3 regions of the Butyricicoccus intestinisimiae genome follow, and region 3 is predicted to be linked to each of the others. Evidence: riboswitches for the same ligand, from Rfam matches in the RefSeq annotation. Region 3 holds a riboswitch; each other region holds the start of a gene.
What was found. Region 3 has a riboswitch for thiamine pyrophosphate ahead of thiS (sulfur carrier protein ThiS). Riboswitches for the same ligand answer to the same signal wherever they lie in the genome.
Positions count from the first base shown of each region.

Region 1: linked by a shared signal. The riboswitch ahead of thiD (bifunctional hydroxymethylpyrimidine kinase/phosphomethylpyrimidine kinase) and the one ahead of thiS (sulfur carrier protein ThiS) in region 3 are both predicted to bind thiamine pyrophosphate.
Region 2: linked by a shared signal. The riboswitch ahead of thiC (phosphomethylpyrimidine synthase ThiC) and the one ahead of thiS (sulfur carrier protein ThiS) in region 3 are both predicted to bind thiamine pyrophosphate.

Region 1 covers NZ_JAHLQI010000001.1:535,759-541,756, forward strand. Annotated here, with positions in the region: gene KQI75_RS02740 (energy-coupling factor transporter transmembrane component T) at 1-590, opposite strand, end outside; gene KQI75_RS02745 (ABC transporter ATP-binding protein) at 587-2,116, opposite strand; gene KQI75_RS02750 (ECF transporter S component) at 2,120-2,722, opposite strand; gene thiD (bifunctional hydroxymethylpyrimidine kinase/phosphomethylpyrimidine kinase) at 2,756-3,547, opposite strand; TPP riboswitch at 3,675-3,780, opposite strand; gene KQI75_RS02760 (BglG family transcription antiterminator) at 3,855-5,927, opposite strand.
Region 2 covers NZ_JAHLQI010000003.1:161,945-167,942, reverse strand. Annotated here, with positions in the region: gene KQI75_RS07330 (hypothetical protein) at 1-87, opposite strand, end outside; gene KQI75_RS13765 (helix-turn-helix domain-containing protein) at 86-409, shown strand; gene KQI75_RS07320 (helix-turn-helix domain-containing protein) at 406-615, shown strand; gene thiC (phosphomethylpyrimidine synthase ThiC) at 789-2,102, opposite strand; TPP riboswitch at 2,193-2,308, opposite strand; gene rpsO (30S ribosomal protein S15) at 3,051-3,317, shown strand; gene KQI75_RS07305 (polyribonucleotide nucleotidyltransferase) at 3,513-5,636, shown strand; gene KQI75_RS07300 (hypothetical protein) at 5,833-5,998, opposite strand, start outside.
Region 3 covers NZ_JAHLQI010000006.1:2,593-8,590, reverse strand. Annotated here, with positions in the region: gene yajC (preprotein translocase subunit YajC) at 1-217, opposite strand, end outside; gene KQI75_RS10590 (YbhB/YbcL family Raf kinase inhibitor-like protein) at 375-875, shown strand; gene KQI75_RS10585 (aldose 1-epimerase family protein) at 923-1,807, opposite strand; TPP riboswitch at 1,976-2,085, shown strand; gene thiS (sulfur carrier protein ThiS) at 2,180-2,374, shown strand; gene thiF (sulfur carrier protein ThiS adenylyltransferase ThiF) at 2,376-3,185, shown strand; gene KQI75_RS10570 (thiazole synthase) at 3,236-4,000, shown strand; gene thiH (2-iminoacetate synthase ThiH) at 4,013-5,200, shown strand; gene KQI75_RS10560 (thiamine phosphate synthase) at 5,212-5,781, shown strand; gene KQI75_RS10555 (MGDG synthase family glycosyltransferase) at 5,910-5,998, shown strand, end outside.

The DNA of each region.
Region 1 (5,998 bases), on a different contig from region 3:
TTGGATTCCATTGCCATCGCAACGTTTTCTGACCAGCGAATGCCGTTGACCAATGTATTAAACAGCGGGCCAATCGGCAGCAAGCCGGTGCGTTTCTTTCTTGCGCGATACGCAAGATTTACCTCATCCCATTCGCGGCGCAGCGTCGGGATAAGATTGACTGCCGCCAGCACGCCATATGCAAACTTCGGCTTGACGTGCGCCTGATGCATGAGCGACATAATAAATTCTTTTTGGTCTGTAGAAAGCGCGAACACCATACCCATACCGACATAGGCGAGAATGCGCGTGCTGAGCAGCAGCGCAGAGTCCATCGAAGCCACGTCATAAATAGACGCCGACTGTGCCGCACTCTTGCCATAGGACATGCCGGAGACAAATACGGCGCCAGCCAACAGAATAACCGGCACAAACGTCTTGACAAGCGAGGACAATTTGCAGTCGGACAACAGCAGCAATGCCAGCAGAGCCGCAATCAACACCGCCAAATTCAGCTTCCACGAGCTGGTCAGCGCCATCAAAATGCCGCACACCAAAATTGTGACAACCTTGATAAACGGATTGATTTTTTCCAAAACGGTCGGTCTCATTTGCTTCCGTCCTCCCGTATCAGTTTTTTTCCGCACATCTGGTAGCGAACGTCTGCATACGCCTCTGCCAGTCCGCGGTCATGCGTCGTCATAATGACAGTCAAACCGTCTTCCTTGACGCGCGCACAAACCTGATCCATCAGCGCGCGTGCCGAACGATAATCCTGTCCATATGTCGGTTCATCAAGCAGCAGCAGTTTTTGTCCGCCCGCCAGCACAGACAGCACAGCCAGTCTGCGCTGCTGTCCCTGACTGAGCATATACGGAGAAAACTTTTGATACTTGCGCAGCCCGCAGGTATCCAGCATGTCCAGTGCCCGCTGCTTGATTTGTTCCGGTGTTTCGCCGGCGTATCGGCGGCTCAGTCCATCCGCCACTTCTTCCGTCACGTTTTGCGTGATAAACTGATTGGATGGGTTCTGAAACGCGATGCCGACCTCATCGAAACACCCTTTTTGGTCAATAGAGCGCAGTTCGCGCACATATCCGTTTTCTACAATGACAATATCTCCCAGATAGTCGCGCTGCTTCAAAAACGTCATCATCAATGATGTTTTTCCGCAGCCGCTCGGTCCCAAAATTGCCGTAATGCAGCCATCCGGAAATATCGCATCCCCTTCGAACAGCAAACTATCCTGTTCCGCGACATTTCCTCTCAGACGGCGGCGTTTTTTCGGCTTTTGCGGAATTTCCGGCATGGTCACACGACTGAGACGCAGACCGTCCTCCGTTGATTTGACAACAAGCGGCGCTTTGCGCGTTTCCTGCCAAATGCCCGGATAGGCGACTCCCTGTTCCCGAAACAGTGGGCGCGCCTGCTCCAGTTCTTCCGCTGTCTGCGCTTCACAAAGTACTCGTCCGCCTTCGCCGAGCAGCAGAAAGCGATCCGCCGTATCCATCCAGTGATCCGCCATGTGGTCAATTGCTACGATTGTTTTGCCCTGTTCCCGACACATCCTGCGCAGCAATTTCATCATTTCCTGTACCGCATCCGGATCCAAATTAGCGAATGGTTCATCCAGCAAAATACACGACGCATCGAGCAGATGAATGCACGTCAGAACAGCACGCTGTTTTTCTCCGCCGGACAGGCTGAACAGCTTCCGATCCAGCAAATGCTCTGTTCCCATCACGCGTGCAGACAACTGTGCGCGCTCGCGCATGCGTTCCGCCGGCACACGGATATTTTCCATGCAAAAATATAGTTCCTCGCGCAGCGTTGCCATGCAGAACTGCAGATCCGGATTTTGGAACATCATAGAAATTTTCTCGGCGCGGTCACTCGGATTCAGCTCTTTCAGTGGTGTGCCGAACAGCTCAATCGAGCCTTTCGTCAAAAAGCCGCCGTTTTCCGGCAGCAATCCGCACAGAACTGCCGCCAGTGTGCTCTTTCCGCAGCCGCTGCTTCCCATCAGGACAGTGACTTCTCCCGCCGGAATGGTCAGCGATACGTTGTCAATCACCGGTTTGGATTTTTCAAAATAGCGAAACGTCAGGTTTTCACATACAATCGCAGCCTGTTTCATGAATTATTCCACTTCCTCCGGAAGATTCTGTTTCATGCCCAGTGCATAGCCGCGCAATACACCAGCCTTTGCCAGACCGTCGCCAATCAGCTTGGATACGACACCGGTAAAGAGTATCGAGCTGACAACGCGAATTGCCAGTGCTGCAATCAGAATCGGCAGTGCATATGCGCTGTAACCGTATGCGAAATATTCCGGAACGATAAACGTAAATACCGCACAAATAATCGAGCTGAGAATCATCGAAGACCAGCCGAACTTCTTATAACGGAAGATCGCAAAGCCGATCTCGCAACCCAGACCCTGACAAAAACCGGTAACCAGCGTCATCGGACCAAACATGCCGCCCATCATAACTTCAATGACTGCTGCCAGCATTTCTGCGATGATACCGACGCCGCGCTTCTGAATCACGTAGGTTGCAAAGGTTGCAGCCATAAACCAGATGCCATAAATAAACTGGTAGCCAAGTGCGCCCAGACCCATCGGCGTCAACGCCGCCGTCAGAGCGGCGCCCACGTAATCAGCACCCAAAAACAGGAACGAGAACAGGACGCCCACGATGGCAACCATCAAAATGTCTTTTAACTTCCACTTCATATCCATAATATATCTTGCTTACTCCCTGAATAAAATGATTTAATATGTGCCTTCCACTGCAAACGCGTGATTCATCGGACCACTGCCCTTGCCGAGATCCAGCATCGCCGCCAATGCGCCAGAAATATATCTCTTCGCGCAATCCACGGCGTCATCTAAATTCATGCCCTTTGCGAGATTGGATGCAATCGCGCTGGAAAGCGTGCAGCCAGTGCCGTGGGTGTTCGGGTTGTCGATGCGCTTTCCCTTGAACCACTGATAGCCGCCGTCTCGATACAGCAGATCGTTGGCGTCATTCATATTGTGTCCGCCCTTGCACAGTACCGCGCAGTGATAGGTCTCGCTAATCCATTTTGCCGCTGCAATCATATCCTCGGCGCTGGTGATCTTCTTGCCGAACAGCACTTCCGTCTCCGGAATATTCGGCGTGATGACAGTCGCCTTCGGAATCAGCTGCGTTTTCAACGTCTCAATGGCCTCATCGCTGATGAGCTTTGCGCCGCTTGTCGCAACCATAACCGGATCGACAACGACATTTTTGAGCTGATAGGTTTCAATGGTATCCGCGATGACTTGAATGAGTCCGCTGGAGGAAACCATGCCGATTTTTACGGCATCCGGCCAAATGTCCTCAATCACATCGGTCAGCTGTTCCCGCAAAAAGTCCGGAGTTACCTCCATGATACCTGTTACGCCGGTGGTATTCTGTGCAGTCAATGCGGTGATGGCGCTCATGGCATATACGCCATTGGCGGTCATCGTTTTAATGTCTGCTTGAATTCCAGCGCCTCCGCAGGAATCACTTCCTGCGATTGTCAATGCTGTTTTCATTGTGAACTTGTCTCCTTTCACAGTCATTGATTTTGTATAGCGGCGGAAGGTGGTGCCCCCAATCGACCGCTTAAAAACGAAACGACAAGATTTTTTCAAAAAAAAACGCATTCGGTAACCCGATGCGCAAGTCAAAAAAACATCTTCCTACGTTGGCATTATCCAAATCAGGTTAAGGGTCAAGGCTTTCGCCTACTCTCAGCCTGCTCGCACAAGCTCCCCCGTTTCGTTCAATTTATTATATTCTCTTTGTCTCTTTCCGTCAAGAAAAAACTGTTGCCCGAAGGCAACAGTTTTTTTGTTCCCGCTATTCCGGCAAATGCTGCCGCACAATATTGGCATAGCATTGCAGCAAATCGCGCTCCAGACGCTGTGCAAACGCCGATTTTTCTCCACGCTGCATGTCCTGCAAATATTCTCTGCCGCGCAGCAATGCCGCACACGCTCTGTGCATCAGATACGCCGCCGCGCCCGTTGCATCCTTCTCCGGCACGAGCAGCACAAGACAGCCTTCGACAGCATCCTGCCCGTTCCACGCATACGGCATGTTTACCTGTAAGTATCCCATGCAGCAGTGTTTGACATATTCCGACTGACAGCAGAGAAACAACCTTCGATACGGCTGCAAATAGCTGTCCGCCTGATGCACCTGATGCACAAGCTGCTGCTCCAGCTGATTTGCCGCAATATCGTCCGAAATCATCATGCGCGCAGCATAATACGCCAACTCCTCCACATGCTGGATGCTTGGAATTTGATGCCACGGAATTTCTTCCGTCAGGCGCAGCATTTCATCACTGAATCGTGCAATAAATGCCGCATCTTTCCGCTGCGCCATGGGATGCTGCGCCGCCCGTATCTCCTGCTTTCGCTGAATCGCCATCGTCAGCGCCGCATCAATGCGGGTAAAATCCCGCCGATTGAGCAGCGTACTGACACGCACCACCGGATACGAAAGTGACAAATCAATGGTGGAAACAATCAAGTCAATGCCTTCACGCCGCAGCTGCCGTGTGTCAATGTCGATCGCGCTGACGATACGGTGCACAGCAATCCGAGGAAATCGGCGCGTAATTTCTGCCGCCAAGTGACTGGCGCCGCTCATGCCGACCGGACACACGACCACGGCGGAGATATTTTGCGATTTCTCCTGCATCCGCTCCATGGCCGCGCCCAAATGCATCGCAATATACGCACATTCTTCCGGCGGAACGCTGTCTATCTCTAAAATTTCCTTCAATACCGCGCAAGCATTGTCTGCCGCTGCATATAAAGTAGGATACAGCTCTATCATTTCCTGCGTCAGCGGGTTTTCAATCGGACTTCCCAGCCGCAGACGGCTGCATGTCGCTTGCAAATGGCTGTAAAGTCCTTCTAACAGCTGTTCATCCGCCTCAAAATGCAGCTGCAATTCGCGCTGTGCCGCACCGATGATGCGCTGCGCCAAATACAGCCGGTGCAGCTCTCCCGTCGCTGATGCAGCGAGATTTTGTTTCGGCATGGTGTCGCTGTTTGCAAAATACATGGCCAAAAATCCGATTTCCGCGGCATCCGGTGCAATCTCACTGTGTTCCCGCAGCATATCCGTCACATGCTCCGCCATAGCATATTCCGGAAGCCGTTGCAGTCGTTCCAGTTCTTCCCGCTCCAACTGCAGCGGATACCCCTGACGAATGCGCCGAAGCATCAGCCCCGCACACAGATATACGCGCAGAAAGCCTTCGTCTGTCAGGCAAATCTCCTGATAGCTTTGCGCCCGTCGCAAAATAGACAGCAGGCTGAGCTGTTCTTCCCGCGAAAGAACACGAAACAGCATCGGCGGCTCATTGCGCTCCGGCGCAGAGAAATAGATCATCACTGCATCTGCATGAAACGCCGCAATGTGTTCGATGCGCGCGCGCCGCCAATTTTTCTCTGTGCTTTCAATATATAAGCCTACACCGGTTTGTACATGCAGCGTGATTTGATACCGTGCCAGCCAATTCCGCACCCATGGCAGCTGCTTCTCCACGGCATCTCTGGAACAAAACAGCCGCTCGCTGATCTGTTCGATGGACAACACCCGTTTTGCATCGAGCAGCAGCTCCAACAGTTCCGCTTGCTGCGACAGGCTTTCCTGTCCGTGCACATTTCCCTGCAGTTCCAACAACAGATCGCGCTTGGCCTTCTCACTCGATTCCAGAAAAATACCGCTGCCCGCGCGGGACTGCATGAGACAATTCCGCGCTTTCATCCAGTCGCGCACTTCCGGAAGCGCTCGCTGGATGGTTCGCTTGCTCAAATGCATTTGTTCGGACAATTCCGCCAATGTGAGCGGGCATCCTGCCGGCTGTTCCAGCAGCAGAATGCTCAATTGTTTCGCTCGCTGTGACAGCTCCATGTTCTTCCCACCTTTCTTCCCGCCACCCTGTTTGTTAAATTATTGACAAATCCTGATGGCTTCGTGATTAT
Region 2 (5,998 bases), on a different contig from region 3:
CTGCGTGAACGACTGGAACTTTTCCGTGTTTTGGATGTCTGACTCAGGCTTGTTCGCGTCGGAATAATAGTATTTTTCTACTCGCATGAAGATCCCTCCGGCTTTGTCATTTGATACCAATATTATACTTACATTTTTCAGTATATTCAAGTATCTCTTTTCCTACGATAATAAGACATATATCGTGGGAGGAGGTGCCGGTTTGGTTGATTACAGTCCGCTATGGGCAACAATGAAGCAAAAACAGATTACAACATATACGTTAATCACAAAATACGGCATTAATACCCGAACGATTTTTAATTTAAAACACAACAAAGGGATTACAGTCTATACATTGGAGAAGCTGTGCAACATCTTGCAATGTACGCCGAATGATGTTTTACGGTTTATCGATAGCAATTCATGAATAATTATTATAAAAGATTACGAGAATTGCGTGAAGATCATGATTTGACGCAAAAACAGGTGGCGGATTTTCTGGACATGAAACAGCCGCAGTATTGTCGATATGAGCGCGGTTTGCGCGATATACCGACAGATGTGCTGATTCGTCTGGCGAGATTTTATCAGACTTCGACGGATTATATTTTGGGATTGACGGACAATATGTGATTTAGTTTTTATTGCGCACAGACCCACTCGTCTCTCCCTCTGGGAGAGATGTCGCGCAGCGACAGAGAGGGCAGGCTTTCTTGGGAGAAATCGCGATGTAACACAAAAACCTCCCGTTTTTACACGGGAGGTTTTCGCATATATAGATGATATGAGAAGAAAAATAAAGAGGCTTACTTTTCGCTGGAGGAGAGCAGGGAGACATCCTTGCCTTCCAGAATATAGTTGGTGGTGCGCATTGCGCACATCTTGCCGCACATGGAGCAGGTGTGACGATCCTGAGGCGGCTTGGATTCGAAGTATTTGCGTGCTTTTTCCCCGTCAATGGCGAGGTCGAACATTTCGTCCCAGTCCAGACGGCGGCGCGCATCGCTCATCTTGTTGTCGATGTCGCGGGCGTGCGGGATGCCCTTTGCCATATCTGCGGCGTGCGCTGCGATTTTGGAGGCAATAATGCCTTCCTTTACGTCATTGACGTCCGGCAGACGCAGATGCTCTGCCGGTGTGACATAACACAGGAAGTCAGCACCGTATGTCGCTGCAATCGCACCGCCGATTGCGGAAGTGATATGGTCATAACCCGGAGCAATATCGGTTACGATTGGACCGAGAACATAGAACGGCGCACCGTGGCACAGACGCTTTTCAATTTCCATATTCGCCTTGATTTCATTGAGCACCATGTGGCCAGGACCTTCGATCATGACCTGTACGTTCTTTTCCCAAGCGCGCTTGGTCAGGATGCCCAGCTCAATCAGCTCGGTAATCTGGCTGGCATCTGTGGAGTCGTGGTTGGAACCCGGACGCATGGCATCACCCAAGCTGATGGTGACGTCATATTCGTGCAGAATGTCGCACAGCTCATCGAAATACTCGTAGAACGGGTTTTCGTTGCCGGTCATTTCCATCCATGCGAACAGCAGAGAGCCGCCGCGCGATACAATGTTGGTCAGACGCTTGGTCTGCTTGAAGGTATCAATGGTCTTGCGGTTGATGCCTGCGTGAATGGTCACAAAGTCTACGCCGGTCTTAGCGTGCGCTTCGACGACGCGCAGAAAATCCTTTGCTTCGATGCTCTTCAGATCTTTTTCCAGATAGCCAACGGCGTCATACATCGGAACCGTGCCGATCATCGCCGGAGACATATCAATCAGTTCCTGACGGAAGGTGTGGGTCTTGCCGTAATTGGACAGATCCATAATTGCCTCTGCGCCGTAATCAATGGACATGCGAACCTTTTTGAATTCCTCTTCATAATCATGACAGTCGCCGGAAATACCGAGATTGACGTTGATTTTGGTCTTCAGACCTTCGCCGATGCCTTCCGGAGACAAGGACGTGTGGTTGCGGTTCGCCGGAATGACGACAGTGCCGCGGGCAATGCGGTCGCGCAGAACTTCTGCGTCAATATTTTCCTTCTTTGCGACAACTTCCATCTGCGGGGTGATAATCCCCTGCTTGGCTGCTTCAATCTGTGTTTTGTACATGCTGATCCTCCTAAAAGAAACGTGGGAACAACGTAGGAAACAAAAAAATGCACTGATTTCGCAGGAAATCAATGCATATCTGGATTCAGTATCCGAAATACCTTTACTTCCTACAACGGTGTTAACCGACAGGTTCAAAGGGTCAGGTTTTAACCTTCTCAACTCGATGCCCGAACGGACATACGGTAGTTCCCCTGTAAATTGGTATTATTGTAGCAAAAATACGGAAGAATGTCAATGTAAAAAAGAGGAAATAGACAAATACAGCAGGAAAAATGCAAGAATGTATAAAAAAGGCAAAAGAAAAACACATGACATCCAGGCCGCACGATTGCACAGCCCCCGCCATGTGTTTTCATTTCAGAAAAGAGAAAAAGAGGAATCCGTGCGGAGAGCACGGAGAGTAGACACAGCACTGATTGCTCAGTGACTTGCCTGTTGTTGATGGATGTATTATAGCATTGCCTCATCTTCCTGAAAAGATACAAATTTCATGAAACAAATCACAGCCATCTGGCGGGCAACTGTGCAAGTATACAATGCGTGCAGGAAGCATTTTCTGCACATGCAGAAAATGCGGAGACTTGGATTGTGTTCGACGGAAAATGCAGGATTTCGCAAATACAGACTGCATGGAAAAATTGCAATTGGACGGTAAAAAAACAGCGGAAATTCGCAAAAAAACTTGTACAATCTGTATGAATGCGCTGCAAAATGAAACAAGACGCCTCGCGGCGGACGAAAAAAATGACATGTACAAAATACAGGAAAATTTTCCGAAAATTTTTACTTTACAAACGGCGTGCCGTGTGATATGATGCAGTAGTTAGCGTATCCCCCTCACTGAGCAGTCTGGATACCGGACACGTTTGACCGTGTCCTTACACCTGAGCCGCTGCCCGGTGTGCGGAAAGCTACAAACTATATTATATTATGAGGTGTCTAATTATGATCCGCAAAGAACAGAAGGCTGAAGTTATTGCTGCAAACCGTACCCACGAGACCGACACCGGTTCTCCGGAAGTACAGATCGCAATCCTGACCGAGCGCATCAAGCAGCTCACCGAGCATCTGAAGGAGCACAAGCACGACAACCATTCCCGTCGTGGCCTGCTGAAGATGGTTGGTCAGCGCCGCAACATGCTCGCTTACCTGAAGAAGAAGGACATCGAGCGTTACAGAGCTATCATCGCTAAGCTCGGCATCAGAAAGTAAGTACTTGTTCATGAGAGAGGAAGGCCGCACGCGCTGCGGTCGTCCTCTCTGCCCGTTTATGAAGGAATGGACTGGACGGCAATTCCTTGAGCAGTTGAAGGAAGTGTGGACGTGCTGCCACATCTGCTTCAAGTGCTTGAAGGACTGTCGGCCTTTCCGAAAAAACGAAGAATTTTATTAAGATAGGAGACAGTTATGACGACGATTACCCATAAGTCATTTGATGAAGCGCGCGTGTTTAAGACCACGTTCGCAGGCCGCGAGCTGACTGTTGAGACCGGCAAGGTTGCACAGCTGGCAAATGGTTCCGCTCTGGTTCGCTACGGCGATACCGTAGTTCTCGTTACCGCTACCGCTTCCCCGAAGCCGCGTGAGGGCGTGGATTTCTTCCCGCTTTCCGTTGATTTTGAAGAAAAGCTGTACGCAGTAGGCCGTATCCCGGGCTCCTTTATGCGCCGCGAGGGCAAGGCAAGCGAGCAGGCTACCATCGCTTCCCGTCAGATCGACCGTCCGATGCGTCCGTTGTTCCCGAAGGATCTGCGCAATGACGTATCCATCGTGTGCACCGTTATGGGCAACGATTACGACAACTCCCCGCAGGTAACTGCTCTGAATGGTGCATCTATCGCAGTTGCTATTTCTGATATTCCGTTCAACTACACCGTAGCAGGCGTAGACGTTGGTCTGGTAGACGGCGAGTTCGTGCTGAATCCGACGCTGGAGCAGCGCCAGAAGAGCCTGATGGACGTCACCGTTTGCGGCACCGCTGAGAAGATCGTTATGATCGAGGCTGGCGCAAAGGAAGTTCCGGAAGATCAGATGCTGGATGCTCTGCTGTTTGCACACGAGGAAATCAAGAAGATGTGTGCATTCATCGACTCCATCAAGGCAGAGATCGGCAAGCCGAAGTTTGAGTACGAGCATCATGATATCGATCATGAGCTGTTCGACCAGATCGAAGCATTCGCACGCGCAAAGGTAGAGGTTGCCTTTGACACCGACGACAAGACGGTTCGTGACGCCCGCATGCAGGTAGTTCGCGAAGAAATCGACGAGATGCTGGGTGAAGAAGTTGCTACTGAGCGCGCAGCTGAAATCTCCGAGATCGTGGACAAGCTGTGCAAGAAGGTTGTTCGCCACTGGCTGACACAGGGCAAGCGCGTAGACGGCCGCGGCATGGAAGAAGTTCGTCCGCTGGCATCCGAAGTTGGTGTTCTGCCGCGTGCACATGGTACCGGCCTGTTTACCCGTGGTCAGACGCAGGTTCTGTCTGTCTGCACGCTGGGCACGCTGTCTGATGCACAGACGCTGGATACCATCTTCGAGCAGAAGGAGAAGCGGTATATCCATCATTATAACTTCCCGTCCTTCTCTGTTGGCGAGACCCGCCCGTCCCGCGGTCCTGGCCGTCGTGAAATTGGTCATGGCGCGCTGGCTGAGCGTTCTCTGGTGCCGGTACTGCCGTCTGTAGAAGAATTTCCGTATGCAATCCGCGTGGTATCTGAGGTTCTGTCCTCCAACGGTTCTACTTCTCAGGGCTCTGTTTGCGGCTCCACGCTGGCTCTGATGGATGCAGGCGTTCCGATCAAGGCTCCGGTAGCCGGTATTTCCTGCGGTCTGATTACCGATGACGGTCAGGAAACCACCTTTACCGATATTCAGGGCGTAGAGGACTTCTACGGCGACATGGACTTCAAGGTAGCAGGTACCAAGAAGGGCATCACCGGTATTCAGGTAGATATCAAGGTTGACGGTCTGACTCCGTCCATCATCAAGGAAGCATTCCGCAAGTGCCGCGATGCTCGTTACAAGATTCTCGACGATGTTATGCTCAAGGCAATTGCTGAGCCGCGCGCTGATGTTTCCGAGTGGGCACCGAAGACCATGACCATCCACATCAATCCGGACAAGATCCGTGACGTTATCGGCAAGGGCGGCGCTGTCATCCAGAAGATTACCGCCGAGTCCGGCGCAAAGGTTGACATCGCTGAGGACGGCACCGTAAGCATTTCCGCTATCAACGGTTCTGACGGCGAGAAGGCAAAGAAGATGATTGAAACCATCGTCAAGGATCCGGAAGTCGGTGATGTATTCTACGGCAAGGTTGTTCGTCTGATGGGCTTCGGCGCATTCGTACAGATCGCACCGGGCAAGGACGGTCTGGTTCATATCTCCAAGCTGGAGAAGCGCCGCGTTGAGCGCGTAGAAGACGTTGTCAATGTTGGCGACATGATTTGGGTTAAGGTCATTGAGATTGATGACAAGGGCCGCATCAACCTGTCCCGTAAGGACGTAAAGGAAGAAGAAAAAGTCCTGTAATTGGCGTTTTAAATGAAAAAAGAGGCTGTATCCGGCAAGGATACAGCCTTTTTGGTTCAAGGAAAGATTGGAAAAATTTCCTTGTACGCCAAAGAAACACGTGTGCTAGACGGGCGCGGAACAGAATATGCTGTGGAAAAGACAGCCGTGAAAAAACCGAAGTTCTCAGGAGAACTTCGGCTGATACAAAAATTGCTCACTGTTGGAATTTTCGCCACAGCGTGTATCCGGCTGTGAGTGCGCCGGCATAGCGCAGCAGCAGGGTATCCGGGGACAGCAGTGCGGCCGGCACCAGAGAAATGCCGCCCGGCAGCGGGAGGGGCAGCGTATTTAAAATCGGTGCGAGAAATGGCGCGAGCGCC
Region 3 (5,998 bases):
CATCTTCATCGATCTTTACGACCTTACCGACGATACCGCCAATGGTGCAGATATGATCGCCGACTACCAGGCTGTCACGCATGGCCTTATCCTTCTTCTCCTGTTTCTTCTGCGGACGAATCAGCAGGAAATAGAACAGGACAATCAGCAGGACAATCGGAAGCACAGATGCATACGCACCTGCACTCGGCATTGCTGTATCCAGTAAAAAGTTCATAGGATTACACCTCCCATCGAAATACAATACTACAATTATACCCAATCGAAAGAGAAAATACAAGCATTTTTCCCTTATTCCCATAAGATTTGTTTACAGCCAGCCTGGAATGCTGGTATAATAAAAGTGAAACCTAAGGAACAGGAGGTCTTTTCCTATGAAAGTAACAAGTACGGGTATCGCAAACGGCTACTGGGAGGATCGCTTCGGCAAGTTCGGCACGGAGCTTTCCGCAGAGGGCACGCCGCTGCGTTCGATTCCATTCAAAATCGAGGACGCGCCAGAAGGCACGGTCAGCTTTGCTGTCGTTCTGGACGATGTGGATGCCATTCCGGTATGCGGCTTTACATGGATTCACTGGGCACTGTGCGATCTGACCGTCACCGAGCTGCCGGAAGACGCCAGCCGGCACGATCCTTCTTTGATTCAGGGCTGCACCAGCTTCCACAGCGTGGCATCCGACGAGTCCATCGAAGAAGCGTCGCGCTACGGCGGCATGGCGCCTCCGGACAAGGAGCATCAGTACGATCTGTCCGTCTACGCGCTGGACTGCAAGTTGAATCTGAAGCCAGGCTTCTATCTCAACGAACTGATCCACGGTCTGCGCGGCCATGTGCTGTCGCACACCCGCCTGTCCGCCATGTATCGCGCCAAGTAAACCGTTTTGATTGTTCAGCAGGAACTGCCCGTGCAGTTCCTGCTTTTTTATTCCTCAATCGTGGTTTCAAACGTCAGCGTTTCGCTGCTCTTTGGTGCGAGCTTGCGCACGCCGACCTTATTTTCCAACGCATGATCCAGATAATTTGCATCCGGCAGCGTGCTCCACGGCTCGATGCAGACGTAGTTTGTGTCAGAGCCGGTATATTTGCTCCAAATGCCCAAATATGGGAAATCATCAAATTTCATAGAAATGACATGGTTTGATTTTTTGCTGCGGATGCTGACCTCGCGCCGAACGCAGTCATCCAAAATCAGCGCATCCAGCTCAAACAGCCCGCCGGACAAAAACAGCTTGCCGTCCTGCAGCGGTACCGTGCGCTTGTTCTTGGTAATCATAAGGCTCTCATCATTGATGAGCGGATAAATCGCATCACCGGAGCCAAAATCCAGGTAATAATCTTCCATGATTTCGTCAGGTTCCAACGCAACGTTATACGCATCGTGCCCGCCGACTTCATAGTACATCTCGGTATCGCCATGATTGGCCGTGATGTGCTGTTTTTGCAGCGTATTTCCCTCCAGCACATACCGAACGGTAAACGCAAAATCAAATGGATACATCGGTTTGGTATATTCATTTGGCATCAGCGTAAATGCCAGCGTGGTATCTGTCTGCTCGGTGCAGGCAAATTCCAAATCTCTGCCAAAGCCGTGCTGGGTGATGTGATATTCTTTTCCGCCGACTGTATACGTTTTGTCTTTGAGACGGCCGACAATCGGAAACAGCACCGGCGCGTGCCGCGCCCAAACATGCGGGTCTGCCTGCCAGACATATTCTATGCCGGTCTTTTTCGAACGCATCGAGCACAGCTCGGCGCCCTTGCTGTCGATGCTGACGGAAAATTTTTCATTTTCAATCGTGTACGTCATAGTTTCTCCTTTTCCACAAAAAATACCCATTTTCCTAGGTTCAGTTTAACATTTTTGCGCATATTCGTCAACCGATGCCCAGATGTCTTTGTGAACCGCTGTGAAAAAAAATGATTGACAAGTTGGTTTCTCTGTCGTATAATGCTCACGAAAAGACAATTGAAGACTTTGTTCGAACTGGGGACCCGCGCGAAGCGGTTGAGAGTGGAGATATTGCCTCCTTACTCATTGAACCTGTCCGGTTAGTACCGACGTAGGGAGTTTCGAGGTTATTTACTAGTTTTGAACAAGATCAGCACCTGTAAGACCACGACTTCCAAAGTCGATGGTCTTTTTTCATGTCTATCTTGCAGCAAAAGGAGGAATAACCCCATGAAAGTAAACGGCAACACGGTTTCTGCGACCGAGGGTATGACAGTTCGCACCCTTCTGGAACAAGAGGGCTACCCGCTCACCCGTATTGCGGTTGAAGTAAACGGCGCCATTGTCCCGAAAGCACAGTACGACACCTTTGCACTGCACGACGCAGACGCAGTGGAAATCGTATGCTTTGTAGGAGGCGGCTGATATGCTTCACATCATTTGCAACGGAAAGCCGGTACAATTGCCCGACGGCATCGGTCTGCAGGACGCAGCAAACCAGCTGCAGCCGACCGCCTCCGTCACCATTCGCAATGGATTTCAGACCAGTGAAAACTGTATCTTAGCGGACGGCGACAGCATCACCCTGATTGAAAAAGGCGTGCTGCCGCCGCGCGATGTACTGGAACACATGATGGCGGCGCGGCATTCGCCAAAAGTGCACGAAACCGTGCGCCGCGCCCGCGTCGGCATCGCCGGTCTCGGCGGACTTGGCTCCAATATCGCCGCTATGCTCGCGCGTACCGGTGTCGGTCAGCTCGTGCTCGCAGATTTCGACATTGTCGAGCCGAGCAATCTCAACCGGCAAAATTATTTTGTCTCCCATCTTGGTCAGTACAAAACCGAGGCGACCGCCTCTCTGATTCATCAGATCAATCCGTTCATCTCGGTAGAAACACATACTGTCCGCATCACTGCGGAAAACGCGATGGATCTGTTTGCAGACTGTGATGTGGTATGCGAAGCGTTTGACAATCCGGTTTGCAAGGCGGAACTGGTTTCCACCTTGCTCAGCGAGTCTGAAACCATTCGCATTGTATCCGGCTCCGGCATGGCGGGCTACGGCTCGTCCAACACCATCGTCACCCGCAAGCGCATGTCTCGCTTATATGTCTGCGGCGATGGCGAAACTGCCGCCGCAAACGGCATCGGTCTGATGTCCCCGCGCGTCACCGTCTGCGCCGGACATGAGGCAAATATGGTTCTTCGTCTGCTGCTCGGCATCGAAGAACCGTAAGCTCATTGATTTTTTATATTTTTTATTGAAACAAAGGAGAACTTTTTATCATGGCTGATACATTTACCCTTGGCGGACACGAATTTACTTCCCGCTTTATTCTCGGTTCCGGCAAATACTCTCTGGATCTCATCAAGGCAGCTGTAGAATACGCCGGTGCGCAGATTGTCACGCTGGCACTGCGCCGTGCAACGCTCGGCAGCATTGACAACATTCTGGATTACATTCCGGAAGGCGTCACCCTTCTGCCGAACACCTCCGGTGCCCGCAATGCAGAAGAAGCTGTCCGCATTGCTCGTCTGGCTCGCGAAGTCGGCTGCGGCAATTTTATTAAAATTGAATGTATTCACGAGTCCAAGTATCTGCTGCCGGACAACTATGAGACCATCAAGGCAACCGAAATTTTGGCAAAGGAAGGCTTTGTCGTTCTGCCGTACATGTATCCGGATCTCAACGCAGCGCGTGATCTCGTCAATGCCGGAGCCGCTGCTGTTATGCCGCTCGGCGCACCGATTGGCACCAACAAGGGTCTTGTCACCAAGGAATTCATTCAGATTCTCGTAGACGAGATTGATCTGCCGATTATTGTAGACGCAGGCATCGGCAAGCCGAGTCAGGCATGTGAGGCAATGGAAATGGGCTGCGCTGCTGTCATGTCCAACACCGCCATTGCAACGGCAGGTGATATTCCGGCAATGGCTGGCGCATTCAAGCAGGCCATTGAGGCAGGCCGCACCGCTTATCTGTCCGGCATGGGCCGCATTCTGGAAAAGGCATCTGCTTCTTCCCCGCTGACCGGTTTTCTGGCAGACTAAGGAGGAACAGACATGAGCGAAGTTATCAACGCAAAATATATCACCCGTGAGACCAATCACATGGAATATCAGCCGGGCATGGAAATTGTGCCGGGCAACATCATGGAGCAGGTGCTCGAAGCGCGCGAAGGCTATGATGAAACCAAATATACCGCTGCCGATGTCATCCGCGCCCTGTCCAAGGACGTGCTGACACCGGAGGATTTTGCCGCACTGCTCTCTCCGGCAGCTCAGCCATATGTCGAACTGATGGCAAAGCGTGCACAGCAGGAGACCCGCAAGCATTTTGGCAATTCCATCATGATGTTTACACCGTGCTACATTGCCAATTACTGCGAAAACTACTGCATTTACTGCGGCTTTAACTGCCACAACAAGATTCGCCGCGGCAAGCTGAACATGGAAGAAGTCGACAAGGAAATGGCTGCTATCGCTGCATCCGGTCTGAAAGAAATTTTGATTCTGACCGGCGAGAGCCGCACCATGTCTCCGGTTGAATACATCGGCGAAGCATGTAAGATTGCCCGCAAATATTTCACGGTCATCGGCGTAGAAATTTATCCGCTCAACTCGGACGAGTATCGCCATCTGCACGAATGCGGCGTCGATTACGTCACGGTATTCCAAGAGACATATAATCCGGATAAGTACGAAACGCTGCATCTGGGCGGCCACAAGCGCATTTTCCCGTATCGTGTCAACGCACAGGAACGCGCGCTGATGGGCGGCATGCGCGGCGTCGGTTTTGCCGCACTGCTCGGTCTGGACGATTTCCGCAAGGATGCATTTGCAACCGGTATGCACGCATACCTGATTCAGAAAAAGTATCCGCACGCAGAAATTGCCTTCTCCTGCCCGCGTCTGCGTCCGATTATCAACAATGATAAAATCAATCCAAAGGATGTTCACGAGACACAGCTGACGCAAATTATCTGTGCATATCGTCTGTTTATGCCGTTTGCCAGCATTACGATTTCTACCCGTGAACGCGCCGGTTATCGAAACGGCATCATCAACATTGCCGCAACCAAGATTTCCGCCGGTGTTTCCACCGGTATCGGCGACCACATCGAAGATGAGGATTCCAAGGGTGATCCGCAGTTCATCATCTCTGACGACAGAGATGTCCATGCCGTGCGTCAGGCAATCATCGACGAGGGCTTACAGCCGGTATTCTCTGACTACATTTACGCAGGCTGATGGTAATTTGTGTGACGCACCGGCTGCTGTGTCCGGATGATTTTTTGGAGCGATTGGATCGCATTGCCGCACAGCATCCCTATGCCATTGTGCTTCGTGAAAAGGATTTATCAGAGAGTGAATACGAAGCCTTAGCACGTGATTGCCTGCGCATTTGTCAAAAGCATGCTGTTCCCCTCAATTTGAATTCTCAAATTGCTGTGGCACGGCGCATCGGCTGTGATGGCATTCATCTGCCGTTTCATCTGCTTCTGCAGCACAAAAACGAGTTGGATGATTTTTCCCGCGTAGGTGTCTCCCTGCATTCTCCGGAAGAAGCGGCGCAGCTCGCAGATACTCCGGCGACGTATGTGCAGGCAGGGCACGTGTTTCCGACCGACTGCAAGGCAGGCGTTCCGCCGCGCGGTTTGTCATTCTTGCGTGCGGTCTGTCAGGCGACTGATTTGCCAGTATTTGGTATCGGCGGCATCAACGCCGAGCGTTATCCTGCTGTCCTGCAAACAGGCGCGGCAGGTGCCTGCATTATGTCCGGTCTTATGACCTGCAGCGATGTTGCACAAACTATGCAGCCTATGTTATAATCGTTTTGCGCAAAGAGGCGTATCCAAACCAAGGTAGGATACGTCTCTTTTTTTGTTTCATATGCTTGCAATTCTCTCCCTCTGCCGTATACTTATAGATAGAAGATTTTGTGTATAGGGAGACTGCCATGAAATTACTGATTATTACAGCACCGCTTGGCAACGGACACAATGCCGTTGCCGGAGCAATCTCCGATTGCTTTACTGCATTATATCC